DNA from 2 places in the Corynebacterium glyciniphilum AJ 3170 genome. Region 2 is predicted to be linked to the other one. Evidence: predicted binding sites of a transcription regulator. Region 2 holds the regulator's gene; the other holds the start of a gene.
The links. The regulator LexA, encoded in region 2, represses DNA repair genes until DNA is damaged. The targets are predictions, from matches to a motif close to CGAACANNTGTTCG.
Positions count from the first base shown of each region.

Region 1: CGLY_RS09845 (SAV_6107 family HEPN domain-containing protein) is a predicted target of LexA. The motif match lies at 10,301-10,314, and genes of this name have one in related genera.

Region 1 covers NZ_CP006842.1:2,092,821-2,108,121, reverse strand. Annotated here, with positions in the region: gene CGLY_RS09885 (acyltransferase family protein) at 1-1,126, shown strand, start outside; gene CGLY_RS09880 (polyadenylate-specific 3'-exoribonuclease AS) at 1,138-1,635, shown strand; gene CGLY_RS09875 (class II 3-deoxy-7-phosphoheptulonate synthase) at 1,679-3,067, shown strand; gene pknB (Stk1 family PASTA domain-containing Ser/Thr kinase) at 3,092-5,302, opposite strand; gene CGLY_RS17560 (Rv2175c family DNA-binding protein) at 5,490-5,840, shown strand; gene CGLY_RS09865 (alpha-(1->6)-mannopyranosyltransferase A) at 5,754-7,394, opposite strand; gene CGLY_RS09860 (polyprenyl synthetase family protein) at 7,398-8,522, opposite strand; gene CGLY_RS09855 (methylenetetrahydrofolate reductase) at 8,652-9,641, shown strand; gene CGLY_RS09850 (GNAT family N-acetyltransferase) at 9,651-10,250, opposite strand; gene CGLY_RS09845 (SAV_6107 family HEPN domain-containing protein) at 10,414-10,851, shown strand; gene CGLY_RS09840 (DUF3040 domain-containing protein) at 10,983-11,375, shown strand; gene mraZ (division/cell wall cluster transcriptional repressor MraZ) at 11,843-12,274, shown strand; gene rsmH (16S rRNA (cytosine(1402)-N(4))-methyltransferase RsmH) at 12,477-13,532, shown strand; gene CGLY_RS16765 (hypothetical protein) at 13,529-14,236, shown strand; gene CGLY_RS09820 (peptidoglycan D,D-transpeptidase FtsI family protein) at 14,511-15,301, shown strand, end outside.
Region 2 covers NZ_CP006842.1:1,683,565-1,698,865, forward strand. Annotated here, with positions in the region: gene hflX (GTPase HflX) at 1-455, shown strand, start outside; gene CGLY_RS07920 (uracil-xanthine permease family protein) at 466-1,818, shown strand; gene CGLY_RS07925 (HPr family phosphocarrier protein) at 1,827-2,096, opposite strand; gene CGLY_RS07930 (DeoR/GlpR family DNA-binding transcription regulator) at 2,256-3,044, opposite strand; gene ptsP (phosphoenolpyruvate--protein phosphotransferase) at 3,227-4,945, shown strand; gene lexA (transcriptional repressor LexA) at 5,021-5,770, opposite strand; gene CGLY_RS17375 (hypothetical protein) at 6,033-6,563, shown strand; gene nrdR (transcriptional regulator NrdR) at 6,643-7,104, shown strand; gene hrpA (ATP-dependent RNA helicase HrpA) at 7,106-11,044, opposite strand; gene CGLY_RS07960 (carboxymuconolactone decarboxylase family protein) at 11,220-11,744, opposite strand; gene CGLY_RS07965 (peroxiredoxin) at 11,746-12,342, opposite strand; gene CGLY_RS07970 (hydrogen peroxide-inducible genes activator) at 12,525-13,511, shown strand; gene CGLY_RS07975 (DEAD/DEAH box helicase) at 13,483-15,301, opposite strand, start outside.

The sequences.
Region 1 (15,301 bases), 410 kb from region 2:
CACTCGCGACCCCGTTTCGCCTCGTGACGCGGGTACTTCAGCGAGCAGTGCGACGAATCGGCTCCTGTGGGCCGACTGCGCCAAGGGACTGTCGATCATCGGTGTCTGCTACATGCATGTGGTCACCGGCGTTCCGGGCGGGACCTCGACCGCCTGGAACTGGTTCAACGAATTCATGGACCCGATCCGCATGCCGCTGTTCTTCGTGATCTCGGGGCTGTTCGCCCACCGTGTGATCGAAAGGACGCTGGGGGATCTGTGGTACCGCAGGCTCTGGTTTCTGCTGGTACCTTATCTCGTCTTCACTCCGGTACAGGCGGGGATCCGGCTCAACATGGCCGACGACCTCAGCTGGGCCAGTCTTGCACGCGCGATTCTGCTGGGGGACCCGGGGATCTGGTTCCTCTACGTCCTGATGATCTTCAATATCCTCGCCTGTGTACTACGGCGCATACCACCGGTCGGGGCTGTCGCATTGTCGTTCCTCCCGGCTCTGGTGGTCGCGGTTGCAGGGTGGACCTCCTACCCCGAGATCACGCACATCACCCAGTACGCTCCGGCATTCTTCCTGGGCCTGCATTTCCGCCACCTCTTCTTCAGGATCTCCGCCTACGCCGGCAATCTGGCGGTCGTTGCGACGTCCGTCCTGGTCTTCGTCGGCTGGGAGTGGGTCTACTCCCTTGCTGCCGATTACGTGCGTCCGGACGGCTGGTCCACTGGCGAAGCGTCGGTCATGAGCCTGCTTGCCCTGGTCCGTATCGTCACTGCTGTGCCGATGGGGATCCTCGTGGCAACGTGGATCTCCCGGACGCCTGGGTTGTCCACCGGTATCGCCGCGATCGGACGTAATACGCTGCCGATCTACGTCTCCCACCACGCGGCCCTGCATCTCGTCAACAATCGTATTGTTCCTGCCCTGATCGAATCCGACCCGGTCCTCTGGGGCTTCCTGGGAGGAACGAACGCGTTGATCATCACCGGTCTGTTGACCTGTGCAGTGACTGGTTTCCTTTTCTACCTCGTGGGTAGGACGCCGGTGCTCAAGTGGGTTCTGCACCCACCGGCACTGCCGCGCCGTGCAGACACGAAGGACCGTGAAGAAAGCAGGGTGAGGGTCCGGGTCTAGACTTACGTGCCGTGCGATATTTCTACGACACCGAGTTCATCGAAGACGGCACGACCATCGACTTGGTGTCGATTGGTGTAGTGGCTGAGGACGGTCGGGAGTTCTACGCGGTTTCGACCGAGTTCAAGGAGCGCAAGGCCGGCGACTGGGTGCGCCGCAACGTTTTGCCGTTACTGCCGCCACGCACCGACCCGGTGTGGATGTCCAGGGCCGAGATCCGTTCGCGGTTGTTCACTTTCCTGGTGCCCGGCCACCGGCAGGGCGACTGGTTGCCGGCATCCCGACGTCCGGAGCTCTGGGCATGGGTCGGTGCCTACGATCATGTGGCGTTGGCGCAGTTGTGGGGTGACATGACACAACTTCCCCAGGAGCTTCCCCGGTTCACCCGTGAGCTCAAGCAGCTGTGGGAGTCGGCGGGACGGCCCGAACTGCCGGATCCGCCGGCGCGGGCACACGATGCTCTCGAGGATGCACGTGCGAATCTGGTGAAGTTCCGCCTGTCAAGATAGGGCAGTTCACCATTCGGGCACGGCGTCTCGTAAGATGACGCGCATGGGTTGGACAATTGACGCACCTCTCGAAGAGCTTCCTGATCTGCCGCCGCTGCCCGGCGACCTCGAACGGGTCTTTCAGGACACCATCGCACGCGACGCGAAGCAGCAGCCGTCGTGGGATCAGGGCCATGCCGACCGCGTGCGCAAGATCCTGGAGTCGGTGCCGCCGATCGTCGTGGCTCCGGAGATCCGCCGCCTCAAGACGCAGCTCGCAGATGTTGCGCGGGGCAAGGCGTTCCTGCTGCAGGGGGGCGACTGTGCGGAGACGTTCGAGTCCAACACCGAGCCACACATCCGCGGCAACGTCAAGACTCTGCTGCAGATGGCCGTGGTGTTGACGTACGGTGCCTCCACCCCTGTCGTGAAGATGGCGCGTATTGCCGGTCAGTACTCGAAGCCGCGGTCCGCGGACCGCGACTCCAACGGGCTGTTGAACTACCGCGGCGACCTCGTCAACGGCATCGGCGCCACCGAAGAGGAACGGCGCCACGATCCGTCCCGCATGGTGCGTGCCTACGCCAACTCGGGTGCCGCGATGAACCTTGTACGTGCCCTGACCAGTTCGGGCACCGCCGACCTGGCCAAGCTACACGAGTGGAACCGTGAATTTGTCGCCAACTCCCGCGCCGGGGCCCGCTACGAGGCGTTGGCAGGGGAGATCGAGCGTGGTCTGGAGTTCATGAGCGCCTGCGGTGTCTCCGACTCCACGCTGCAGACGGCGGACATCTACTGCTCGCATGAGGCCCTGGTGCGTGACTACGAGCGTGCAATGCTCCGTCTGGCACATGGGGAGGACGGCGAGGATGTGCTGTACAACCTCTCCGCCCACCAGATCTGGATCGGGGAGCGCACACGTGGTCTCGATGACTTCCACATCGCCTTCGCGGCGATGGTCGGAAATCCGGTCGGCGTGAAGATCGGGCCGACGACGACACCGGAGGAGGCCGTCGCCTACGTCCAGAAGCTCGATCCCCGGAATGAACCCGGTACGTTGACGCTGATCACGCGGATGGGATACGACAAAATCCGGGATGTCCTGCCTCCGATCGTTGAGGCCGTTGAAGCGACCGGACACAAGGTCATCTGGCAGTGTGACCCGATGCACGGTAATACCTACACGTCCTCCAACGGCTACAAGACCCGTGACTTCGATCGCATCATCGATGAGGTCCAGGGGTTCTTCGAGGTGCACCGCGCCGCCGGTTCGCACCCCGGTGGTGTGCACATCGAGTTCACCGGTGAGGACGTCACCGAGGTGGTCGGTGGAGCGCAGGACATCACCGACCTGGACCTGCCGTCGCGGTACGCGACGGTGGTGGATCCCCGCCTGAACACCCAGCAGGCTCTCGAGCTGTCCTTCCTCGTGGCTGAGATGCTGCGTAAGTAACTGCCGCCGGAGCACCGGCGGCAGTTACAAGGTCCGCAATGTGACGGTGTCGCCGACAGCGGCGCGTGAGGTCGGTCCCGGCGACTGCGTGATCACACGCCCGTCCTCCCGGCCCTCGACCGCGACTTCCAGGCCCTCGTCTTCGAGGGCCTTTGTCGCGCTGTCCACTGACCGCCCGATGACGAAGGGCACCCGGACCATGGTCGATTCCCGCAGTGTGACAGTCGTTGACTCGGCTGGATCGACCCGGGTTCCTGCCGAGGGCTCCTGTGCGGCGATATCGCCGCGCGAGACGGAGGTGTCGGACACTCCGTCGCCGGCACCGGGAGACAGGCCAAGGTCACGCAGTTCGTCGGCGGCCTCGTCGGCGCTCATGCCTTCCAGGTCAGGTACCGTGATCGCGTTGGAGAGGATCAGGGTGACAGCGGAGGAACCCGGGACTTCGCTTCCAGCGTCGACGTCGGTGCCGATCGCGTCACCGCCGTCGACGTCCTCGTCGAATCGGCGCTCGACGTCGCCGACCTCCAACCCGGCGGATTCGATCGCCCGCCGCGCCTGACGTTCGGACATACCGGAAACGTCCGGCACCTTCACCGGCCTGGCACCTTTGCTGACCTTGACGGTGACCTCTGTTCCTGTGTCCACGGTCTGTCCTGCCCGGGGGGTCACCTCGGCCACGATGCCGGACCTGACGTCGTCGGAGTACACGGATTCACCGACAGTCCAGGTCAAAGTCCTGTCGGACAATTTTGTCTGGTAGGCGGAGAGGTTGTCGGTCGCTCCCGGGGTGGGCACGGTCGGGCGACCTTGGGACACAAGGACCGCCACGTCATCGCCGCGTAGCGCGCGTTCGCCGGCGTCGGGATCTGTTCCGGTCACAGTCTCTTCCGGGTCATTGTCGGAATAGACTTCGCTGACGGTGGCGGTGAATCCTGCGGCCTCGACTGCCGCACGGGCGCCGGACACGTCCTGGCCGAGGACCTGGGGAATCTCACCGTACCGGCCGGAAGTCACCCACCAGCCTGCGACGGCGACGCCGATCACCAGGATGACGAGCAGGATCCCCCAGATCAGCGTGGCTCCGCCGCCGCGATTCGTCAATGGCCGGGAGCGAGGCGGTGTGCGCTCCTGAACGGGGGGCTGATCATCATGGAGGTGGCGGGGCTCGGGGGGATAGTCGGGGTCGGGGGTGGGCGATACCTGCGGAACGAGGTTGGTTTCGGCGGTGTGGGCCGCAGGGAGGTCGTCGCGGGTCTCGGTGGTCCCGGCGGCGAACATGCTTGTGGCCATGGCGTCGTCGTCCCAGCTCAACCGGTCCGAGACGACGGACCCCTCCAGCGCGCGGTGGACGGCGCTGGCGGTGGGTGCGGGGACCTGGAAATCGGGAAGACCGAGATCCCGGCGGGTGTCCCGGACTGCGGCCAAGAAACCGCCCCCGTCGACGAAACGTGCGGCCGCGTCCTGGCGAGTGGCGTGGACCACCAGATCGTCGAGTTCGGGGGGGACCCCGGCGATGAGGGTGGACGGAGCGGGAACCTCGTTGTCGAGCCGCATCAGCGCGGTCTCTTCGGGCGAAGAACCCCGGAACGGGGTCCGTCCGGTGAGAAGCTCGAACAACAGGATCCCGGCGGAGTAGACGTCGCCCTCCGGGCCGACATGCCCGCCCCGGACCTGCTCGGGGGAGAGGTACGCGGCGGTGCCGATCACGGGGCCACCAGAGGTGACGTCGCGACGAGACGCGCGGACCAGTCCGAAGTCGGCGAGTTTGACCTGGTGGTCATCGCGGATGAGGACGTTGTCCGGTTTCACGTCACGGTGCACCATCCCCTCCTCATGTGCCAGGGCGAGTGCTTCGAGGACCGGCCCCATCACCGCCAGTGCCGCGTGGGGTGGCATGGGGCCGCGCTCGCGGAGGAGCTCGCGCAGCGTACCTCCCGGTACCAGCTCCATGACTAGGAACACATGGTCCCCGTCCGGGCGGTGGTCGACGCCCTGATCGAAGACGTTGACCAGGCAGGGGTGGTTCAGGCGCGCCACGGCCCGTGCCTCGCGTTCAAACCGGGCGCGGAACGCGGGCTCCCGGGCGAATCCCGGATCAAGGACCTTGGCGGCGAGGTCGCGGTCCAGCCTGGTGTCGACGCAGTGGTAGACGACCGACATTCCTCCGCGGGCGATTGTCTCGCCGATGCGGTACCGGTTGTCCAACAGGTCTCCCGGGCGCAACTGGGATTCCATGATGTTCGACCCGCCTCCTTTCATTTACGGCTACCGGGGAAGTATACGGGGCAGTCCAGGAAAGTCGGGAGGACGGGATAGGGTGGGTGCCGTGAGTACGAATAACAACAGCGACAATCCTGACGTCACCTCCGGGTCCGACCACGCCGCCGATGGTGCGGTCGCGGGACGCGAGCTTACGTCCCCAGTGACAGGGCTCCCGGCCGGCGAACGGGTCTTCAACGTCCCCGAAACCGCAGAACTGCTCGGCGTCCTGGTGACCCGCATCATGGATGACCTCAACAGTCACCGCCTGGTGGCGGTACAGGTGGACGGCGTCCGGCAGATCCCTGCGCGGTTCTTCACCGATGCCGGTGAGATCAACCGCTTCGTGCCCGGTCTCATCGCCCTGCTGGCGGACGGAGGTTACTCCGACGAGGAGATCCTGGAATTCCTGTTCACCGAGGACGGGTCATTGCCGGGGCGCCCTGTCGATGCGCTCCATGGCCACCTCGCCAGGGAGGTCATGCGTCGCGCCCAGGCGATGGCCATCGCCTGAATCCTCGCCTGAATCCTCTGCTGACTCGTCGGAACGTCCGGAGGAGTCTTTGAGGCATGTGGTGGCGGCCCACCACATCACCACTCCGACGACGATGAGCCACCACAGTGAGTAGAGACGGTTGTTACCGCCCCCGTCGAAGGTCATGGACATGACCATCGACAACCAGGCCACGACAATCACCGCCCTGCGGTCGCGGACCCAGACCCCGAAGAGCGCCAATGGTGCCATGTAGTACCACGGCAGGACGACGGCATTGAGCACACAGGTCACCGCATAGGCGGCTGTCGCACCGACCATTGCGTCCCGCGGGCCGCGACGCCAGATGAACCAGCAGACCACGAGTGCGATCAGCATCAGGGCCATGGTGACCGGCCGGAGGACCGCGACGATCTCGTTGAAGTAGATCTCCTCGTTGATCAGGCTCAACGGGCGCACGAGGAAGCCGGCGAGCAGCGATGCCAGGGAGAGGGGGTTGATGACCTTGGTGTTCCCACTGATCTCGGCGACCCAACCCCAGGTCTGACCGCTTGCCCAGGTGATCACGACGACGGAGGCCAGCATCACTACAGCGGAGCCCAGTCCACCCAGCAGTATTGTCGCCAGACGGGCGGGTGTGAACTGGCGGAGATCGCGGAGGATCTCGCGCACGCGACGACGGGGGCCGTCCTCACCCGGCAATATGCCGGCACGTCGCGCCACGAACACCCAGACCAGGAACGGCAGTGCGAAGAGTGCGGTCGCCTTCAAGGCGACGCCGGCGCCGATCAGAGCGGAACCGTAAAGCAGGCCGCGCACCGGTGCGGCCCGCAGGCCGAGGAGCAGTCCGGCGCAGACGAGGGCCATCATGGTGACCTCGTTGTGCATGCCGCCGATGAAGTGGATGACGGCCAGGGGATTGGCCACACCGATCCATACGGCCAGGTGGGGCGAGGACCCGAGGCGCCGGGCCAGGCCGGCCACCGCCCAGACGAGGACGGCGAAGCTGGCCAGCGAGAGGATCTTGTAGACGATGATCCCGGCGGTGATGTTGTCCCCGATGATCCGAGTGATGCCCTCGCCGATCCACAGGTGAAGAGGACCGTAGGGGGTCGTCGTGTTTCTCCAGTCTCCGCTCACCTCGAAGAACATACGACCGGGATTGGCGGAGGCACCGACGTCGTAGGCGTTGAGCCCGTCCCGGGCGAGGGTGCCCTGCATCAGGTAGGAGTAGATGTCACGGCTCATCAGGGGCCCGGCGAAGAACAACGGTGCGACCCAGGCGATGACCGTCCGGTTTCCCAGTGTTTCGCCGAGTCGGACGATGCGACCGCCGATCACGATCCACGACAGGATCATCAGCAGGATGGCCACCCACATAAACACGACGACGATCCCGTAGAGGTGGCCGAAACCCAGGTTCGACCATCCCAGTTCCTGGAGGACACCTCCGCGGTTGCGGGTCGCGCCGACCGAGTGGGAACACACCGCCAACAGGACTGAACCGATCACCCCGAGCAGGATGGCGCGGCGACGCGGCATGTCGCGGACCCGGGCTGCGATCGTTGTCAACACGGTTCAGCTCCTCCGCTCGGTGAGCTGTTCGGCGACGGTGACGAGTTCCTCTGTGACCGATGCGCCAAGTCCGCCTCGACGCAGGGTCCCTATGGCGCGGTCGGTGAGAGACCGAATCCGTGCGGTGGTGTCGTCAGCGGCTCCGGAGTCCACGATGATTGCACGGAGGTCGTCCACCTCTGACTCAGACGTGGCGGTGCCGATGCCGGCCCGTAACCGTGCTGCGGCAGCAGGGTCGGTGGCGTCAGCGGCGCGGAGCGCCGTCGCCGCCAGGTATGTCCGTTTCCCGGAACGGAGGTCGTCGCCGGAGGCCTTCCCGGTGACCACCGGGTCACCGAAGACCCCGAGGTAATCGTCCTCCAGCTGGAAGGCGATGCCGATGTCTCGACCTGCGGCCCGCAGCATCTGTACCGTCCGCTCGGGCGCGTCAGCGAGGGAGGCCCCGAGGTGCAGAGGTCGTTCCACGGTGTAGGCGGCGGTCTTGTAGGTGTTGACCTTCGCCGATGCCTCAGGATCTTCAGAACCGCTGGCTTCCACGGAGATGTCGAGCATTTGCCCGGCGATGACCTCCGTGCGCATCGCGCGCCAGGGCGTGCGCGCACGCAGCAGGGACTCGGCGGAGATCCCGGAGTCGGCGAGCATGTCATCTGCCCAGGCGAAAGCGAGGTCACCGACCAGGATCGCCTGACTGACACCGTAGTCACCGGCGTCACCGTGCCACTGGTCGCGACGGTGCCGAGACTCGAATGCGCGGTGGACGGTCGCACGCCCACGCCGGGTGTCCGAGTGATCGATGATGTCGTCGTGTATCAGGGCGCACGCCTGTATGAACTCCAGGGAACTGACGGCGGTGATCAGGCTGTCGGCGTCGGTCACGTGGTCGAGCCGCCCGCCCCCGCCTTCCAAGGCGGCGCGGACACCTGCCCAGGCGAAGAGAGGGCGGAGCCGTTTGCCTCCGACGACGAACCCCGCGAGTTCGCTGATGCCCTGGGCGATGACAGGATCGATGCCGTCGAACTCCGCGTGCCGGGCAGCCAGGAACTCCGTGAGGGTGTCGTCGACGACGGGGGGGACGTCGGTCAGCGGAGCGTCGACGTGCCAGGTCTTCATCGGGGCGGCGTCGGCCATCGGTGGGTCCTCCGTAACTAGGTGGGGGAGCGCATTCGCGTCCGGTTCAACCCAATAGTAGGGACCGGGGTGAGGAAAGCAGACCTCGACCTGCCGGACGCGGGGGACGGTCTTCTAGGATGGGGCCCTATGGTCAATGAAATTCACCGCCCCGCCCCGGCGAGCCTGCAGGTCGCCGTCGCAGACACCCTCAAGTGGGGTACGCCTGGACGCGTGCCTTTTTCGGTGGAGTTTATGCCCCCTCGTAACGATGCTGCAGAGCAGCGTCTCTGGTCCGCCGCAGAGGCGTTTCACGACCTCGGCGCCAGTTTCGTCTCGGTCACCTACGGCGCCGGGGGATCAAGCAGGGAGCGGACGGAGCGGGTGGCGTCCCGGTTGGCGGTGAAACCGTTGACCACGTTGCTCCATCTCACCCTGGTCGACCACAGGGAAGAGGAGCTCCGGGACATTCTGCGCGAGTTCGCGTCGTTGGGTCTGACGAACCTGTTGGCGTTGCGGGGGGACCCGCCCGGCGACCCGATGGGGGACTGGACGCCGGTCGACGGGGGGCTCAATTTCGCTCACGAGTTGATCGAACTCGTGCGGTCCATGCCCGAATGCGTCGACTTCGACATCGGCATAGCGTCCTTCCCCGAGGGGCACTACCGCGCCGGGAGCCTGGAGGACGATACCCGTTATACACTGCAGAAGCTACAGGCAGGGGCGAGCTACTCCATTACCCAGATGTTCTTCGACGTCGACCATTACCTCCGGTTACGGGACCGACTGGCAGCGGCTGACCCCGTGCACGGCGCGAAACCGATCATCCCTGGTCTGATGCCGATCACCTCGCTGAAGTCGGTGCGTCGCCAGTTGGAACTGTCCGGGGCCTCGCTGCCGACGGATATCGACGAGCTGTTGACCCGTGCGGCCGCCGGCGACGAAGTGAAGAATGCCGCGGGGATCCGTGAAGCAGGTATCGAGGTCACGTCGAGGATGGCGGAGAGACTCATTGCGGAGGGGGCGCCCGACCTGCACTTCATGACGATGAACAATGTCCGCGCGACCCAGGAGGTGCTCCATAACCTGGGAATGGCGCCTGCGTGGGGCCCCGAACTGGGCCAGGACATGGTGCGCTAAGGTCCCTCGTCACTCCCTCGTGAGGGCAAGGATGCCGAAAGGGCGGGGGTCGGAGCCGAAGCGGAACCCCCGCAGGACATCCCGGAAGCCGGTGGCACGGTAGAGGGACCATGCGGCATTGGCTTCGCCGTCGACTTCCGGGGTGGAGAGCAGTGAAACCGGTCGGTGGAGGTGGGGCAGCAGCGTGCTGAGCAGCCTCCGCCCGATTCCTTGTCCCTGGTGGTCAGGGTGAACGTGGACTTCGGAGATTTCGTCGTAGTCTGCGAGCAGGGCGTCGGCGGCGTCGTTGCTGAGTCCCGTGGAGACCAGGCCGCGATGGACTTCCCTGTACCACCAACTGGAACGGTCGCCCGGAAAACCATAGGCCACCCCGACTGCGCGGTGCCCCGAGTGTCCGGGGTCCGGAGCGGATCGGGTCGGGTGAGACAGTGCGACCACGCAGCTGAATCCTGGTTTCCGGGAATTGTCCAACCACAGCTGTCGACGCTGGTGGAAAGTCTCCGGAGGGTACGACATCGCCCTCAGGTGAATGTCGACAAGCTGGTCGATGCGGCGGACATAGTCCTGCACCGGGAGGGTGCACACGCTGATCTGGTGGTCGTCGGTCACTTCTCCATTGTGGCAAACGGGGCGGCGGAGCTGACACAAACGGGCAAAATAGAACACATGTTCTATAGGGTGGCGTCGTCCGGCTTTCACGTCCGGGGGCCTTCGTATGGTGAAAGGCGTTACCACGGGTCAGTGGACGGGACGGTCCGAGAAGGAGGCGGTCATGGCACAGGGAGCTACCGGCAGTGTTGCCAGGATGAGCAGGTCGCATAAGGGCGGGGCCGTTCCGCCGGAGACATTCGTGATCGAGGCGGAGCGACTACTTGAGCTCAGCCGCACTGATCTCGTGCGTGAGGAGCGGCTGACCTGGGCGTACCGTGCTGCGCTCCGTGCTGCGGGTGCGGTCATCCAGTTTGCCAGGAAGAAGCGGCGACGGTTACCGCCGGGAAGCGCCTGGGAAAAGGTGCGGGCGCTCACCGGGGACGAGGAGATGGAGACCTGGTGTCTCCGTTTTGCTCCCCATGCCCGGCTGGTGGCTCAGGTGGAGATGGGGCTGGTTCCTGAACTGTCAGAAGAGCAGGTGACCGAGGTGTACCAGGATGCCTGCAACTTCCTTGACGCTGTCCGTGGTCGCGTCGGCTACCTGCCTGAGGTTGCGTGACAGGCGGAGGGTGGTCCTGGGGTAGGATTAATGGCATCAGTACGGAACTTTTTCCGCTCATCGTGCGTTGAGACGGTAGAGACAGAACATCCGGTAAATATCGACACCCGACACCTCAGGGGAGGACGATCGTGGCCCTTTCAGAACAGGAACGGCGCATGCTGCAGGAGATCGAGCAGGCGCTGATTGCCGACGACCCCAACCTTGCCAGGCAGGCCGCGGGAGACGGGCCGGTCGGCGGTGGCTTCAGTATTGGAATCCGCTCGGTAGCGGTGTTTCTCCTCGGTGTGTGCCTCCTCATCGCCGGGATCGCACTGTCCCAGAACAGCCTCTGGTTTGTCGCGCTCGGGGTCGTCGGATTTCTCGTGATGTTCGGCGGGGGGTTGCTGGCCTTCCGTGGGGCCGGGTCATCGGGCTCCGGCGCCGGGAGATCCGGCTCACCCTCCGGGAAGTCGGGCCCCGGCCCGAAGAGTGGCGGCGTCGCCGACCGCATGGAGGACAGCTTCCGCAAGCGGTTCGAATAATTCACCGCGAGGTGCTGTAACCTCGCCCGCCGTACGCGCCGACTCACGGGCGGGCTCCGATCATCGATCGGAGCCCGCCCGTTTTATCATGCCCGACGACCTGTCGCCCCGATGCTCCCGTAGTCCCCACAATGCCCCACCGGGCCCCCACGGACCGGTCGAGGTGTGCGGAAAGGTCCCGATCCTCCCGACATTCGCGACAGGGGTGACAAAAAGTCCCCACCTTCCCCCACTATGCTTGAATTCATATAATCACAGTTCAGAACGGTGATGTCCCCGGACATCTTCCATCAGGATGACGTGTTGTGCGACTTTTGTGGCCTTCTGTGGCTTGTGGGCTAGTCACTGTGGTTGGAAGTGGGGTACTGTGGGGCGCACTGGGGCAGATTGGTCCCGGGACAACTTCACAGAGAACGCATACGGCAACAATGTCTCAGATGTCCGGATGACCGGGGAAGGGGGCCGACATGTTCTTCGGCACCTTCACCCCGAAGCTCGACGACAAAGGTCGGTTGACCTTGCCTGCCAAGTTCCGCGAGCAGTTGGCGGACGGGCTGGTCGTCGTCAACGGTCAGGACCACAGCCTCGCTGTCCACACCAAAGCGGAGTTCCAGGTGCGTGCCGCGAAAGCAGCGGCAGCGTCACGGGCGAACCCGCAGGCGAGGGCATATGTCAGGAATCTGGCGGCGAGTGCCGATGAACAGGAGCTCGACAAGCAGGGGAGGATCACCCTCTCTGCCGGGCACCGGAGTTACGCGGGCCTCAACAAGGACTGCGTCGTCATCGGCTCGGTCGACTTCATCGAGATCTGGGACGCTGCCGCCTGGGAGGCCTACCTGGAGGAGCACGAGTCCACTTTCGCCGACGGTGATGACGACTCGCTCGCCGGGATCCTCTGACAGGCGTTGTGACTGCCGTATGCCCCCGCGACGCCGGTGGGACTGTGTGCCGGCCCTCATCTGCGCGGACGACCTTGTTTTGATGTACTTCCCCGACATCAAACGGGCCCGTGCAGGTGAGGCCCTGTGTACAGTCCCGGCGGCGTTGTGATGACCACGTGAACGGGACCGGACAACCGCCCCTGAAGAAAGGACCTCCTCGATGACCGTCGCCGATGACGACAAGAACGCACGCGTCTCTGGCGAGCACGGGCATGTCCCGGTCATGCGCGACCGCATGGTGGAGCTCGTCGGTGAGGGGGTGACCTCGTCCGAAGCGCTGGACATCCCTGTCATCGTCGACGGGACGCTGGGGGCGGGAGGACACACCGAGGTTTTTCTCGACAGCTTCCCCCGGGCAGTGGTCGTCGGCCTCGATCGTGATCCTGCCGCGCTCACGCAGGCACAGGAGCGTCTGGCGCGTTTCGGTGACCGGTTCCTCGCTCACCGCACCAGGTTCGACGGTCTCGGGGAGGCGCTGGACACGCTGGTGGATGAAGGAAAACTTCCGGAGTCGGTCCGGGAGGTCGGTGTCTCGGGATATCTCTTCGACCTCGGAGTGTCGTCGATGCAGTTGGATCAGGCGGACCGTGGTTTTGCTTATGCCCAGGACGCACCGTTGGACATGCGGATGGACCCGGACCTGCCCACCACTGCGGCGGACATCCTCAACAACTACGCACACGGGGACCTGGCCCGGATCCTCAAGTCCTACGGGGATGAACGTTTCGCGGGGAAGATCGCCTCGGCCGTCCTCCGGGAACGGGAGTCGGAGCCGTTCACGACCTCCGGACGCCTGGTTGAACTGCTCTACCGCACGATTCCGGCAGCCTCCCGGCGCACCGGGGGACATCCCGCCAAGCGCACATTCCAGGCCCTTCGCGTGGAAGTGAACGCCGAGTTGGATTCTCTGGCTGCCGTCATTCCCGAGGCAACGGCACGTCTCCATGTCGGAGGCGTCGCGGTTTTCATGAGTTACCAGTCCCTGGAGGACCGCATCGTCAAGAAGGCTCTCACTGACCTGACGGTGGACCACACGCCGGCGGGACTACCGGTCGCGCTGCCCGAGTACGCCCCAGATTTCGAGCTTGTCACCCGAGGCTCGGAGAAAGCCTCCGAGGCGGAGATCGAGCAGAACCCGCGGGCGGCGCCCGTCCGGGTCAGGGCAGTCCGACGCATTCAGCAGACACACCGAGACGCACAGCGAGGAACCAGATGAGCACCGCCACCGCAGCCCGTCAGCGCACCCGCCAACGCACCAGCGTAACCGGGAATGACGATCACAGGTCCGCCGTCGTCACTCCGGCACCCCGTCGTGAGGATCCCCGCCGCACCCACGCCAGTCCGGTCCGGCGGCGAGGTTCGAGGCAGCAGGTGACGGTTCGGGGACGTCGAATCGCCGTCCCGTCCGCCGCTGAGCGCTCGGTGGTGCGGACCTGGGTGGTCCTACTCGCTCTGTTCGTCGCCGGAGTTGCTTTCGCCATGTATCTGTCGGGAAAGACGACGGAACAGTCCTTCCAGCTCTCTGAGGCTGAAGCAACGAGCACGACGCTGTCCAATGAACTGGAGTCGCTGCACCGCGATGTGGAGGATGCGTCCTCCACTCAACGCATCGCGGCTGAGGCATCGCGTCTGGGAATGGTCGTCCCCGGTCAGGCGGGCGTCCTCAACGTCAACGGTGACGACGTCAACGAACTCCGCGCCGCAGACCCTGAGGCAACCCTGCCGGTCACGGACATCAACGGTGACGTCCGGGCGCAGCGCCCGACCAGTGACCCGGAGGCTACCGGGCAGGTCCCGGGGCTGGCTCCGCAGGCGCTGGACAACGGAGGCAACGGGCGCGACAACCCGGACGGTGACTCTGTGGCACCGGCCGGCGAGGCGCAGCGTGGTTCCGACTCAACCGGCGAACTTCCATACTGACGGCGCAGCCGACAAGACACGCCCGGCGTCCAATGCCCCGGGTGCGGTGCCCGTGCTAGGACAATGGACGGGATGAATCGACCGGGTCTCATGTCCGGTCGACAGGATCATGCGGTGAGCATCGTGGAAGGGAGAGGTCACATTGGCCGAGGACAGGGACCGAAGGCAGTACGCCGGACGTGACCCCCGACCTCAGCGACCCTCGCGTCCCTCGCGACCGTCGTCCCGGTCCACCAGGTCAGGGGTTCCCGGGAACTCCTGGCAGACTCTCGACATCGGTGCCGCCAGTTTCGGCAAGCGTGGTGCCGCGGTGCTGATCATTGTCGTCGTCCTGGTCCTCGCACTGCTGCTCAGACTGACCTGGGTACAGCTGGTCAAGGGGCCGGAGTTGTCCGCGATGGCCAGTGAACAGCGCACGGCGGTGATCACCGAGCCGGCCCATCGGGGCAGTATCGTCGACAGGAACGGCCAGCGGCTCTCCTACACCATGGAGGCTCGGTCGTTGTCGGTGCACCCCCACCTTCTCGAGTCCTTCATGGAGGACCGTCATGAGCTTGATCCCGAGAGCGTCTCCGCACCGGAGGAACGGATCGATGAGATCGCCGAAGGACTGCCGGAGTTGCTCAATGAATCCGACAACCAGACCGACCCCGATGCGGAGTCTGAGTCGAGTTCGGGTTCCGGGTCCTCATCCGACGACGCTGACGGGGTAAAAGCCGACGACATCCGGGACAAACTCACCGCCGATTCGACCTACGAAGTCCTGGTCCGCGACGTTGATCCTGATGTCGCGGAGAAGGTCTCCGAGGAATACCCGGAGATCACCGTGGAACGACAGGACATCCGCCAGTATCCCAACGGTGCCGTGGCGCAGAACGTCATCGGCAAGATCAGCCGTGACAATGAGGGCCAGTTCGGTCTGGAACTGTCCCAGGATTCCCGATTGCAGGGCACCAATGGTTCGCGCACCGTCGACGTCGGGGCGAACGGCCTCGCCATCCCCGGTTCGACCCGCGACCGACACCCGGCCGTCGACGGCGACGCCTACGAGCTGACCCTTGACCT
Region 2 (15,301 bases):
CCGATGTCGTCCTGCACGTCGTCGACGGATCCGATCCTTTCCCGATGGAGCAGATTGCCGCGGTGAATAAAGTCATCGGCGAAATCGCCGAGGAGACCGGGGAACCCGCACCACCGGAGATTCTCGTGATCAACAAAGTAGATGCCGCGGACCCGCTGGTTCTCGCTGAGCTTCGCAGCAGACTGGATGATGTGCTGTTCGTTTCGGCTGCCACCGGCGAAGGCATTCCGGTTCTCGAGAGCAGATTGGAGCTCTTTCTCAACTCTCTCGACGATCATGTGGTGTTGCAGGTGCCGTTCGATCGGGGAGACGTTGTGTCGCGCCTGCACGAGTACGGGACCGTGCTGAGCCAGGAGTACACCGAGGACGGCACCCGGGTGGAGGTACGCCTGCCCGGGATCATCGCGGCAGAACTGTCGGACCTGCGAATCGCGGTCGACGAGGGGACAGAATAAGCTCGTCCGAATGGACGAAATGAACACGCAGACTGACTGCGCCCCTGCAGGGTCCCCCCGCGGGTCATTCTTCGGGTGGACACTGCACGGAGACGGTAAAAACATCAGGCCCGGTGCAGTGGTTGCCCCGGAGGAACGACTGACATGGCCGAGGACCGTCGGCATCGGGATGCAGCACGTCATTGCGATGTTCGGCGCCACACTTCTTGTTCCGGCACTCACTGGATTCCCGGTCAACACGACCCTGCTGTTCTCCGGGATTGGGACGATCCTTTTCCTGCTGATCACGAGGAACCGCGTTCCGTCGTACCTCGGCAGCTCTTTCGCTTTCATCGCGCCGTTGACGGCAACGCAGGCAGAAGGTTTCCCTGCCCAGCTCGGCGGTGTGCTCGTTGCCGGGCTTGTGCTGATTCTCGTCGGGGTCCTGGTCAAGTCTGCCGGTCGTCGCGTCCTGGATGCCGTCATGCCGCCGGCGGTCACAGGTGCCATCGTTGCGTTGATCGGGTTGAACCTTGCCCCGGCAGCGACCTCGAACTTCGCGGAACAACCATTGGTCGCTGCGGTGACAATGTGCGCGGTGCTCGTCGTCACAGTTGCTGGACGAGGGATGATTGGTCGTCTCGGCATCCTCATCGGTGTCGTCATCGGATGGGGATTCGCGGTGCTCACCGGGAACATCGCCGGCGATGCAGGTGACGTCATCGGCGATGCCGCGTGGTTCGGTCTGCCTGAGTTCCACACGCCGGAGTTCCACGCCAGCGCGATTCTGCTGACGTTACCCGTCGTGGTGGTTCTCATCGCGGAGAACGTGGGACATGTGAAAGCCGTTGCCGGGATGACCAAACGGAACCTTGACGACCAGGCAGGACCGGCACTCATCGGTGACGGGCTGGCGACCACCCTGGCTGGCGGGTTCGGCGGATCAGGTACGACGACATACGCGGAGAACATCGGGGTGATGGCTGCGACGAAAGTTTACTCGACGGCCGCCTACTGGGTCGCCGCAGCGACCGCGATGATCCTGGCTTTCGTGCCGAAATTTGGAGCGGTGATCAACACCATTCCGGCAGGGGTTCTGGGAGGGGCGACGATGGTCCTCTACGGGATGATCGGTCTCCTGGGAATACGGATCTGGCAGGACAACAACGTGAACCTGACCAACCCGGTGAATCTCTCGGCAGCGGCCGTGGCGTTGACAGCGGGAATCGGGAATCTCACCCTGCAGATCGGCTCACTGGAGCTCGAAGGCATCGCCTGGGGCTCCGTGGGCATCATCGTCGGTTACCCGATCCTGAGGTGGTTGTTCGAGAACATCGGCGAAGGCCGCGACCTGTCCGTCCGGGATTACCACCTGAAGTCTTGACGGGCTGTCTACTCCTCGTCGAGGTTCTTGGTGATGAGCGCGGCGATGGCCTCGACGGCCTCAGCATTGTCGGAGGAGACGGTGACCTCGTCACCGTGCTCGGCACCGAGCGCCATGATCATCAGCGAGGATGATGCGTCCGACGGCTCGTCGTCGTCTTCCCCCGGGAGGGAGAGCAGGATCTCATCGTCGTAGTTGGCCGCGGCCTCCGCGATGATGGTGGCGGGACGGGCATGCAGACCGACGGTGGAGCCGACGGTGACAGTGGTAGAGGCCATGGTTCTCAGGTCCTTTTCGAGTCGTCGTATCGTGTCATCGAAAATGAGGGCACGCCAAGTGTGGAGCGCCTCACTCTCTTCCAGACAGCGTAGCCGAACCTCCGGGAGTTGTGCTGCACCCGGCTGCACCCGCCGGGGGCACCTCGGCCGTTACAGTCGTCACGCGGTGACAACAGTGACATCTTCGGCTGTGAATGCCTCGAGATACTGGTGCGGAGCTGCATCATCAGTCACCAGAACGTCAATCTCTGGGACATTTGCGAAGCTGACGAGGTAATCCCGCCCGAACTTCGTGGAGTCGCACATGGCGACGACCCGGTCCGAGTTTGCGATCATCGCGCGCTTCACCGCGGCCTCCTCGGCGTCCGCAGTCGACAGGCCGTGGTCCATGGACAGGGCATTGGTGCCGATGAACGCGATGTCAGCATGGTGGACACCGATGGTCCGCAATGCGATGTCGCCGACGACGGCCTGGGTGATGGGGCGGATGTGCCCGCCGATCAACTGGACATCAGATAGTCCCGCTGCCGACAAGCGGACGGCGAGAGGGAGGAAGTTCGTCAGTACCGTCAGGTTCCGGTACGGGTTGTCGTCGGGGCGGCCTGCCTCTGCGATGGCGTGTGCGAGCATGGCGGTGGTGGTGCCGGCGTCGAGGAACACAGTCCCGGTCCGCGGCAGAAGTTCTGTCGCCGCTCTCCCGATCCGGATCTTCGCCTCGGTCGAGGTGGTGCTGCGTAGCTCGATCGGCGTCTCGCGGGTCTGGAACGTATTGGTGGGTACCGCCCCGCCGTGGACCCGGTGCAAGGCACCGTCATTGTCGAGTACGGTCAGGTCACGCCGGATGGTCTCCGGGGTGACGGCAAAACGCTCCGCAAGTTCGACCACGGTGACACGCCCGTTGACTGCGGTCAGTGACGCGATCTGGCGGCGACGTTCCTCTGAGTTCATGATGTGCATTGTATGGGGTCGAGGGGGTGCGAACCTCGATTCGGGGGTGGGGAGTCCGACGGGGGTGGCCCCGGCGGGCCCCGAAAAGAGGGGGAGAAGAGGGTACTGTGGACGTCAACCTAATACGTCAACCGATGTCCTTTCAGATGTCCATTCTGAATATTTGTGGGAGACCAGACACTATGGCAGACACGAAATCCTCCGCACCTTCCACCGACGGTGAGCCCGTCATCCTGAAGGGAAAATCAGTGGTTCCCGGCACGGTCTTCGCGCCGGTGACCTGGGTAACGGACCGTCCGGAGCTGCCGGGGCCGGATAAGACGGTCGCCGAGGGGGAACGAGAGGCAGAGTTCGAGGCGTTCACCCGGGCCGTCGACACCGTCTCGGGGCGCCTCAGTGCACGTGCTGCGACAGTCGAGGGCAATGCACGCCAGGTGCTTGAAGCCACGGTCGCCATTGCAAAGGACCGCGCATGGGCCAAGAAGGTCCGAAAATCCGTCAATGCGGGTCAGACCAACGTCTACGCGGTCAAACAGGCTACGGATGACTTTGTCGAGATGTTCCTCAAGGCGGGTGGTGTGATGGCCGAGAGGGTCACTGACCTGATGGACGTCCGCGACCGCGTCATCGCCGAGCTCCGAGGAGAACCCGAACCGGGCATCCCCGACGTCGATTCTCCCCATGTCCTGTTCGCCGATGACCTTGCCCCAGCCGATACCGCTACTCTTGACCCTGAACTGATCGTTGCCGTGGTCACAGAGAAAGGCGGAGCGACGAGCCATACCGCGATCATTGCCCGTCAGCTGGATATCCCCTGCATTGTGGCTATTGGTGTCAACCTGCGCTCCATCGCAGCGGAAACCGAGGTACTGGTTGACGCCGCCGTGGGAACCGTGGAGACCGGGGTGGACCCGGCTGATGTCGAGAAAAGGGTAGCTGCAGCTGCAGAACTCGCCTCGAAGGTACGCGGATGGCACGGACCGGCTGAAACTGCGGACGGTCACCGGGTTCAACTGCTCGCCAATGTGCAGGACGGTGCCGCCGCCAGGCAGGCAGCGGAATCGGTCGCAGAAGGCATCGGGCTGTTCCGGACCGAACTCGGCTTCCTCAGCGAAACGACAGAACCGTCCGTCGAGGAACAGGCGGATCGGTATGCGGAAGTGTTGAGCGCCTTCCCAGAGGGCAAGGTGGTCATCCGCACGTTGGATGCAGGGTCGGACAAGCCGGTGCCCTATGTGATGGCGGAGAGTGAGGAGAACCCGGCACTCGGTGTTCGCGGCCTGCGTATCGCACGCACGAATCAGGAGCTGCTGGAGCGTCAGCTCGACGGAATCGCACTGGCGCTGAAGAAATCCGGCAGGGAGGAATCGTCGGCGCAGACCTGGGTCATGGCGCCGATGGTGGCAACGGTGTATGAGGCGCAGTGGTTTGCTGCATTGTGCCATGAGCGGGGACTTGTCGCGGGTGCGATGATCGAGGTTCCCGCTGCGGCGTTGATGGCAGACAAGATGATGCCCTATCTGGACTTCGTCTCCATCGGTACGAATGACCTGACCCAGTACACGATGGCAGCTGACCGTATGTCGGCGTCCCTTGCCCATCTGACAGATCCGTGGCAGCCAGCGGTGCTGAGGTTGGTACACACGACCTGTCGTGCTGGTGCAGTGACTCGCACCGCGGTCGGGGTCTGCGGTGAAGCAGCTGCCGACCCGATACTCGCGTGCGTTCTGGCGGGGCTCGGGGTTACGTCCCTGTCAGCCGCTCCACCGGCATTGGCGGCGGTGGGCGCTCAGCTTGGTGAGATCGACTTCGCGGTCTGCCGGGAAATGGCGGCGGCGGCGCTCGATGCCGATGGGGCCGAAGAGGCGAAGACTGCCGCTGCGGCGGTCCTCGGCCTCTAGTTTCACTCCGACGGATGTCGGGCCCCGACACCGGAGCTCCGATATCCGTCGTCAGGCGATCGCAGGGGAGCGCGGTCAGATCTTTCGGAGTACGGCGACGACGCGGCCGAGGATGTCAGCATTGTCACCGGGGATCGGTTCGAAGAGATCATTGTGGGGGAGTAGCCAGACACCGTTGCCGTCCTTCTGGAATTCCTTGACCGTCGCCTCGCCGTCGATCATCGCTGCGACGAAGTCGCCGAGTTCGGCGACTTTCTGCGACCGCACCGCCACCCAGTCGCCATTGAAGATACCTGCGTCGCGCATGGATTCTCCCACGACTTGCAGAAGGAACAGTTCGCCGCTGCCCACGAGCTCCTGCGGCAGTGGAAAGTGAGCTTCTACGTGTTCCTCAGCCAGGATCGGTGAACCGGCAGCGATCTGTCCCACCACGGGAACGAACGAAGGGGAGGGCATCCCGTCCGGGCCGGTCGTGGCCGCAGGTTTAGGGCCCGGCCGGGAAGCCGGCTCATCCTCGAAATCCCGGATGTCTACGGCGCGGGGCTTATTGTCCTCCCGTCGGAGATAACCTTTCCTCTCCAACTCCCGCAGGTGGTACGACACTGATGACGTGGAGTTCAGGCCAACAGCGTCACAGATCTCGCGGATGCTCGGCGGATACCCTCGGAACCGCGTGGCGTCTTTGATGACGTCCATGATGCGACGCTGGCGGTCGGAGAGCTTCTCCCTGCCCTTGTCGTCGCCACTTGCTCCCGCGCTTGCTAGGGCGGCACGTTTCTTGCTTCCCGGAGCTACCCCCGTGGAGGACTTCTGTTTCTCTGCCATCTGACCTACTCCTGGTCTCGTTGTACCGATCGTGGGTTCGACAGTACATCACCGAACCGACATTGTTCATCAGGGTGTTCGAAAGTGTCGCGGAAGTTGTGGACTTCTTCGAACACCCGTGCTACCGTCTGGCACATAGAGCGAAGTTCGAACACATGGACGAAGATACTGACCGTCATGCGAGACGATGTCCGGCTGCGGTGCTGTCATGGTCCTGTCAGATTCCGCAAGTCAGGTTCGTTTTCACGGAAAGAGGGTTGTCATGAACACGATATCGGTACGTAATCCCCGGGGCGTTGACCGTCGTCCTGTCTACCGTCGTCCGGAGTGGACACGTGTGGTCGAGACGGGGCGATCGAACACGTGGGGGCATGGTGCGGTGCGACATCCGTCAGCGGCTCAGGTGGAGCGTCGGCGGTTCCGCGCGACCGGTGAAGAACGTCCGTTCGAGACAGGTTCTCGGGCGCGCCGAGTACGTCGCCGTATGTCTTCTGTCCTCGGTTCTCCGGGCGTTACGTTGGTGTCTCTCGCGTCGCTGGTGGTGATGCTCGCCGCGTCACCGGTTTTGACCGGTCCGAATGAGGAGGCTGTCACACCTGCCAGGACTGCGACGGTCACGGTCGGGGACAACGCCAGCTTGGCGGATATCGCCAGAGAGCACGTCCCGGGTGCATCGGTGGGTGACGCGGTGGCGAGAATTGCGTCCCTCAACGACATCGACAAGATCGGCGCGGATGACGGTCACCACGCCGGTGCGGAGTCCACGCGACAGGTTGTGATCCCGGTCTACTGACCGGGCAACGGCAGGGGAAGGCTCCAGGGGTAGCATATGGGTCCGTCCCGTTCCACTGATCTCTGTAAGGGAGAACGCCGTGCTCTGTCCCGCGTGCCGCTCCGAAGACTCCCGGGTGGTGGATTCGCGTACGGTCGAATCTGGCTCAGCTATCCGTCGTCGACGAGAATGCCTGACATGCAAAACCAGGTTCACGACACTCGAACGCTCAGTGCTCCTGGTGACCAAACGGAGCGGCGTGACCGAAGAGTTTCGCCGCGACAAGGTCATCAGGGGTGTGGGGCGTGCTTGTCAGGGACTCGAGGTCTCCGGGGACGACCTCAAGATACTCGCACACGACGTCGAGCAGTCGCTTCGTGCGTCCTACGGTTCGCAGGTGGCCGCGGATGATATCGGCCTGGCGATTCTCGAGCCGCTGCGTAACCTCAACGAAGTTGCGTACCTGAGGTTTGCCTCGGTGTACAAGTCCTTCCGGTCCACCGAGGACTTCGAGACGGAGATCCGGGCCCTCCGTCAGCGTCGAGAAGACGCCGCTGAATAAGTCAGCGGATCTTCGCGAGCGCCTTCTTCACCCGCGCTGCGCTGGCAGGTCGCGAGGTTCCCAGGTTCTGGGCGAACAATGACACCCGGAACTCCTCGACCAACCACTCAACGTCCTTGAACTGGGGAGACGCTGCGCGCGCGGCAGGGAGTCGCTTCCGGGTCTCGGCAATGGCCTCCGTGCACTCCCTGACCTGGTCATCAAGCGCCGCTTCACGGTCCGGGTCAGACTCCATCATTGAAAGCCGGGACTTCATCGCGGCCACATAGCGCGGCACATGGCGTAGATTCTCTACTCCGTTCTTCGCGACACGATGGGGGCCGAGATAGAAATCCAACTGCCCCCTCATCTCGTCGATCGCCGCGCCGTCCCAGCCCTCCAGTTCCTGCGACATATCAGAGACAGCCAGGACTGCGGGGGAGATCGCCACGAAGATCTGCCGGACCAGCCCCGGTCCTTTCTCGCGTGCTGCCGTCACAGCTTCTGCGCAGCGTTCCGGGTCGCGGATCACCGGGCCGAAGCGGTTCATCAACTCGCGGCACGCGAGGACACGGCAATCATCGACCAGAGCATCGGGACCGCCGTGAGGATAAGTATCGACCGCGACGCGCTGCCGCAGCGGCAGCCCCTTGACCGTCTGTTTCGTGGACACCTGGCACGCGTCCACCATCATCTCGAGGACAGTCGAGAACTGTTGTCCGGCGGCCGCCTGGGGTGTCGGGAATGCCTTGAGAACAACACCGTCCCGGCTCCCCGGGGTGGCTGCAACGAGCGCAGGGTAGGCGGACGTCGTCTGACCGTCCACCACCGTTTCCACGGACTCGGGTATCGTTCCGATTCCCTCGGCTGTCCAGTTCTCCGATCGGGCGAGTATTCCGCCTCCCCCTGCAGAACTCCGCTGGTCCTTCTTCCTCTTTCCCGACTGCTGATGGGCAGCGGAATCACGGGGACTGGGGTTGGACGGGCCGTGCCCGTGCGATGAGCGCGCGGTAGCTGACGCGATCGACTGGGTGATCTCGCCGGAGAGTCTCTCCTGGAGATCACCGAGATCCTTGGACGCCGCAATGACCTTGCCGCGCCGGTCCACCGCCGCATATGTCATGCGCAGGTGTGCCGGCACCCGGTCCCAGTCGAAGTCGGCGGCGCCGATCCCGGTGCCTCCCAAAGAGCGGAGTGCGTCAGCAAGCGCCTGGTCGACCGGGCCGTCATAGGGGGCCATGCGATCCAGCGCAGCACGGGCGAACTGGGCCGCCGGGACTACAGATGTCCGTAATGGTTTCGGCAGGGTCCTGATCAGAGCGACGCAAAGCTCCTCGCGCATACCGGAGACCAACCACTTGGTGTCGCGGTCGGTCACGCCTGCCAGCAAGGGAAGTGGAATGCGCATCGTGATCCCGTCCGCCGGGTCTCCCGGACGGAAGACGTACGTCAGGTCGAACTCCATTGACCCTTGACGCCACGTGTCGGGGAACTCACGGGCCTGGGCGGCTCCGCCATCCGAACCGATGAGGGCCTCAGGAGTCATGTCCAGCAGGTGCGGATTCTTCTGCCGGGCCTTCTTCCACCAGGAGTCGAAGTGTCGGGCCGAGACGATGTTCGCCGGAAGACGCTCATCGTAGAAGCTGTAGATTGTCTCATCGTCAACGACGATGTCCCGACGACGTGCCTTGTCCTCCAGTTGGCCGGCTTCGTCCAGGAGTTCACGGTTATGCCGGAAGAAGCGGTGGTTGGTGCGCCAGTCACCTTCGACGAGCGCATTCCGGATGAACATGTCCCGGGCGCCTTCAGGATCGGTCTTGGACAGGTTCACCCGCCGGTCGCTGATGACGGGAAGCCCGAGCATCGATGCCTTCTCGACCGCTAGGGCGGCTCCTTGCTTACTGGACCAGAACGGCTCAGCGTAGGAGTACCGCATCAGCTGTGGTGCTATTTCCTCGATCCATTCCGGCACCACAGGTGCCACGGTCCGGGCGAAGACCTGTGACGTTTCGACGAGCTCAGCGGCCATCACCCACTGGGGCGGCTTCTTCGCCAGATGCGAGGACGGATGGATCACGAAGGACGTGTTGCGGGTCCCCGTGAACTGACGGGAGTTTCCCTGTCGCATGCCGACGTTGGTGACGAGACCGGCCAGCAAAGATTTATGGATTCCGGTCTCGTCGGGGGAAACGGGTGAGCCCTGGTCCCCTCCGAGGTCGAAGGTCAGCTCGCGGAAATGACGGACATTGGGGATCGACCACCTAAGCTCCTGGATCACGGTGAAGAGCTGTCGGACGAGGTCCATCCACTCGAGTACGCGGACATAATGGATGAATTCGTCACGACACAATCTGCGGAACTTGTTGCCCGAGAGCTCCTGGCGGCGTGCCTGCAGATAGTTCCACAACGTAAGCACGGAAATGAAGTCAGAGTTCGCGGAGAACCTCGCGTGGAGCTGGTCTGCACGGGCCTGGTGTTCCGCAGGACGTTCGCGGACGTCCTGGATACTCAACGCCGCGACTATGACGGCGATCTGCTCGAGCACCCCGTTGTCATGAGCCGAAGAGAGCATCTTCGCCAGGCGGGGGTCCGTCGGGATGCGCGCCATGTCTCGACCGGTGTCGGTCAGGGACGGGGTTGACGTCGATTTACCGGCTGTGTCGAGCGCTCCAAGCTCCTGGAGAAGTTGCACGCCGTCACGGACCGACTTGGAGTCCGGCGGCTGGAGGAACGGGAACTTCCGGATGTCGCCGAGGTCGAGTGCTGCCATCGACAGGATGACGCTGGCGAGGTGCGTACGAAGGATCTCCGGATCAGTGAATTCCGGTCGTGCTTCGAAGTTTTCCTCGGAGTACAGACGTATCGCGATACCGTCGGATGTACGGCCGCACCGGCCGGAGCGTTGTTTCGCAGAGGCCTGGCTGATCTCCTCCACGGGCAGACGTTGGACCTTCGTGCGGTGTGAGTACCGCGAGATACGCGCATAACCGGTATCGATCACGTACTTGATACCAGGGACCGTGAGTGAGGTCTCAGCGATGTTCGTCGCCAGCACGATTCGGCGACGACTACCGGGGGAGAAGACACGGTGTTGTTCCGCTGCCGACAGACGACCGAAAAGCGGAAGGACGTCCACGCCACGGAACTTCTCGTCCTGCAGTGCATCTGCTGCGTCGCGAATCTCGCGCTCACCGGAGAAGAAACAGAGGATATCTCCCGGCCCTTCGGCGATGAGCTCACGGGTGGCTTCGAGCAGACCCTCGAGCGGATCGGTCTCGACCTCACGGAATGCCGTGGTGTCCGCGCCACTCCTGTGCTCTTCCACCAGGCGGGTCAGCGGACGATAACGCACTTCCACCGGGTAGGTACGGCCAGAGACCTCGATCACCGGTGCGGGGGTGCCGTGTGCGTCGGCGAAGTGTGTGGCGAACGACTCCGGGTCGATCGTCGCCGAGGTGATGATGACTTTCAGATCGGGGCGTCGAGGGAGAAGTTCCCGCAGGTAGCCGAGGAGGAAGTCGATGTTCAGGCTGCGCTCGTGTGCTTCATCGACAATGATCGTGTCGTAGGCTTTCAGCAGCCGGTCACGTTGGATCTCGGCCAGGAGGATGCCGTCGGTCATCAGCTTGACCGCCGTCGACCGGTGGATGTGATCGTCGAAGCGGATCTTGTAACCGACACGGCTACCGGGCTCGCCGGCCTTCTCACCGAGTTCATCGGCGATACGGTCGGCGACGCTGCGCGCGGCGATACGCCGGGGCTGGGTGTGGCCGATCCTCTTGTCCGCACCGCGTCCGAGTTCGAGACACATCTTCGGTATCTGTGTCGTTTTCCCGGATCCGGTTTCTCCGGCGACGATGACGACCTGGTTGTCCCTGATCGCCGTCATGATCTCGTCCCTGCGGGCCGACACGGGAAGGGATTCGGGGAACGAGAGGTTCTCGGTGAGGTTCAACCGCATGCTCCGTCGGGGAGCGTTTCCTGTTTTCGAGCCTCGCTGGCGCCCCCGACCCCTCTTGCGGCCCTTCGGCCTGCTGCCACCTGGATTGTCTTCGTCGGAAACCACCCGACGATTCTACCACTGGAGCTGGAAAAACCCGCCGCACACCAGTGTGCGACGGGCAGACAGCGACGCTCTAGCGTGCGTCCTCGATGTCGATTGTCTGGGCGACGCCCTGGACAACGGCAGCGATCTTGACGGCTTCGAAGACCTGCTCCTTGGTCAGGCCTTCATCGCGCACGGTTTTCTCGTGGGCGATGGTGCAGTGGTCGCAACCGTTGATGGTCGACACGGCCAGCGAGAAGAGTTCGAAGTCGACCTTCTCGATTCCCGGCTTGCTGATGACGTTCATCCGCAGTCCCATACGGACCTGCGCGTAGTCGTCCCCGAGCCAGCCGCGGGCTCGGTAGGCGACGTTGTTCATCGCCATGATCGACGCTGCAGCGAGTGCAGCTTCGTAGGCCTCGTCGGACAGGTGTGACTTGGCCTCGTCGGAGATCTCTGACAGAACCTGGTCGTTGCGGGATGCCGCCGCGGAGGCGACGAAGGTACCCCACAACTGCTGCTCGGTCAGCTCCGTGGAGCGTGCGAGGCTGCTGAGGTTGAGCTTCAGGTCCTTGGCGTACTCGGGCAGACCGGACTTCAGGTTGTCGATCGACATATTACTTCAGCGCCTCCTGGACGACGTCCATCTTGTTGATGTTCTTGGTCGGGTCGTTGGCCTGCCAGTTGCAGGCACAGACCTCTTCGGACTGCAGTGCATCGAGGACACGCAGGACCTCGTCGACATTGCGGCCGACAGCATCCGGGGTCACCGAGACGAACTGGATGACGTTGTCGGGGTCGACGATGTAGGTGGCACGGTCCGCGACGCCGTCGGCGTTCTCGACACCCAAGGCGCGGATGAGGTCGTGACGCACATCAGCGAACATGGGGAACGGGACACCCTTGAGCTCGGGGTGGGTTGCACGCCAGTTGAAGTGAGCGAACTCGTTGTCGGTGGACCCGCCGAGGATCTGCGTGTCGCGATCCTGGAACTCGTCATCCAGTTTGCCGAAGGCCGCGATCTCGGTGGGGCAGACGAAGGTGAAGTCCTTCGGGTAGAAGAAGACGACCTTCCACTTGCCCTGGTACTTGTCGAGGCTCACGTTTTCGAAGTAGTCGTCCGGCTGCTGGGCGTTCGCCTCATGCAGGTCGCCGCCCTTGAGCGCGGTGAGATTGAACTCGGGGAACTGGTCACCGACGGTGAGTATGGACATGGGTCATGCCTCCTGGGGTCGTGAAATTCGGACGCTCGTTGTTGTCTTGAGCACGGTCGATTATGCCATGAATCCAGAACTTGTGCAAAGGTATAACTGATTGATGCGGAGGGATCAATAGCGAACGCCTATCGAGATTCGTGGATAGGTTTACCTTTCGCAGATAATGTAAAGTCATAGGCATGGTCAATAAGGATTACCGGCCGACGATCGCGCAACTCAGGACCTTCGCCACCGTTGCCGAACACGGACATTTCGGCGCCGCAGCCCAGCAGCTGGGGATCTCCCAGCCCTCGTTGTCGCAGGGCCTGGCCGCCCTGGAGAACGGTCTGGGGGTCCAGCTGATTGAGAGGTCCACCCGGAAGGTCATCGTCACCGACGTCGGACGGGATCTGCTGCCGTATGCGCAGGCAACCCTCGATAGTCTTGACACGTTCATCAGCCATGCGCGGGGAGCTCACGGTGGGCTCGCCGGTTCCATGGCGCTGGGGATCATTCCCACCATTGCTCCCTTCATCCTGCCGGCGCTCCTCCAGTCGCTCCCGTCGGTGGCGCCGGAACTCGAGCCGAAGATCGTCGAGGAAAAGACGAGTAGCCTGGTCGATTCTCTTCGCCAGGGCGGGCTGGATGCTGTAGTTGTCGCATCTCCTGTAGCAGGCGCCGGCATCGAACAGATTGAGCTCTACCGCGAAGAGTTTGTCCTTGTGCTTCCGGAAAACCACCGCCTTGCAGGCCGACGTGACCTGGCCCTTGATGAGCTGGACGCCCTCGATCTGCTGTTGCTGGATGACGGGCACTGTCTCCGCGACCAGGTGCTGGACTTGTGCCGCTCAGCGTCGCTCACCGTCGATCCAGCCAGGGCCGTCACCAGGGCGGCGAGCCTGTCGACCGTGGTTCAGTGTGTCATCGGAGGTCTGGGCTGCACACTGGTACCGATCAGTGCGGTTGCAGCCGAGTGCGATCGCCCCGGTGTCGCTTTGGCGACCTTCGACGGTGGTGCCGCGACAGCGGGAAGGACAGTTAACCTGAGCTACCGTTCCAGCTCCAACCGGGACGATGCCTTCAGAACCATCGGAAGTATCGTGACCGACGCGTTCGGATCGGGTATGGGAGCAAATCAGAGCGTTCTGGAGACCCGTCTCAGCCCTGGACCACCCGGAGCTCACTGAGTCGGACCTCTCCGGCCTCGTCCGAGCCGTCCAGGTCTACGACGCCTTCAAACGCCCAACCGTGGTCGCCATCGGGGTCGTCGAGGATCTGTCGAACTCTCCATTGTTGTGGTTCTTCAGTGATGATGACCATGTCAGGAGAACGTGCCCCGGCGTCGACCCCGATATCGGCGTATTCGTCGAAGTAGGCATCCATCGCTCCAGGCCAGTCCGGGGGATCGGCGAGGTAGTCGTCCATTGCCGCCAGCTCCTTCTCCTTCTCAAAGGCGAACAGCTCCACATGCCGGAAGAAATAATTCTTCACCATACGACGTAGGGCCCGGGGGTTCGAGCTGAGTTTGGTCGGATCGTCGACGCCGAAGGCGTGCTCCGCCACCTGTTCTTCGGTGACCGGCTTGTCCGGGTCCGCCATCGCAGACCACTCGTCAACCAACGATGAGTCAACCTGGCGGATGAGTTCGCCGAGCCAGACGATGATGTCCTCGAGCTCATCGCTGCGATGCTCCGGCGGAACGGTGTGCGAGAGAGTCCGCCAGGCATCCGTGAGGTACCGCAGCACCACACCTTCTGACCGTGCCAACGAGTAGGTGGCGACCAGGTCGGAGAATGTCATGGCTTTCTCAATCATGTCCCGGACCACCGATTTCGGTGCCAGATCGAACTCTGCCGCCCAGGGATTGGACTCGCAGAAGATGTCGTAGGCCTGTTCGAGCTCTTCTTCCAGTGGTTTCGGCCAGGTAATGTCTTCGACGATGGCCATTCGTTCGGTGTAGTCGACCCCTTCGGCCTTCAACGCCGCAATTTCCTGTCCACGTCGCTCTCGCTGCTGCGCGGTCAGCACCTGATTCGGATTATCAAGGATGGCCTCGACGGTGCTGATTACGTCGAGCGTATAGGTGTCGGATTCCGGGTCGAGGAGATCGAAAGCGGCGAGAGCGAAAGGCGACAGGGGCTGGTTGAGGGCAAAATCCCGCTGGAGTTCCCGGGTCAGCCGTGCGTCCTTCCCAGACGGGGTATCAGCCTCGAACTCTTCGACGATCTCGGTACGCAGCAGCCCGCGGTACAGGTCAATGGTTGTCAGAATGTCCCGGTTCTGTTTGGTACGGGTGTCGTGATTGTCCCGTAGGAGCCCCTTCAATGCAGTGTAGGTCCATTCGTCTCGCGCGACGACGTTAATCAACATCGAATGTGACATCTGGAACTGGCTGACGAGTTCTTCGGGCTCCGCCGTGGTGAGCCTGTCGAACGTCGACTTCGTCCACGTAGCCCGTCCTTCCGGAGCTGACTTTTTCCGGAGTTTCTTCAGCTTCTTCGGATCCGATCCGGCACGCTCACGGAGACGGTAGTTCTCGATCTCGTGTTCCGGTGCTTCCACCACCACGGTGCCTTCAGTGTCATAGCCGGCGCGCCCCGCGCGTCCTGCTATCTGGTGGAATTCGCGGGATTTGAGGATTCGGTGTTTGATTCCGTCATACTTGGCCAACCCGGTCATCAACACCGTGCGGATCGGTACATTGATGCCCACGCCGAGAGTGTCAGTTCCGGATATTACGCTGAGCAGCCCCTGCTGGGCGAGCTTCTCGACCAGTCTCCGGTACTTCGGCAGCATCCCTGCATGATGGATGCCGATCCCTTTGCGCAGAAGTCCGGACAGTGTCTTGCCGAAGGCGGAGGTAAAGCGGAAGTTACCGATGGCAGAGGCGATCTCTGCTTTCCGCTCTTTGTCGACGAAAGTCATGCTGGTCAGCGCTTGTGCGCGTTCAACAGCGTCACGCTGGGAGAAATGGACG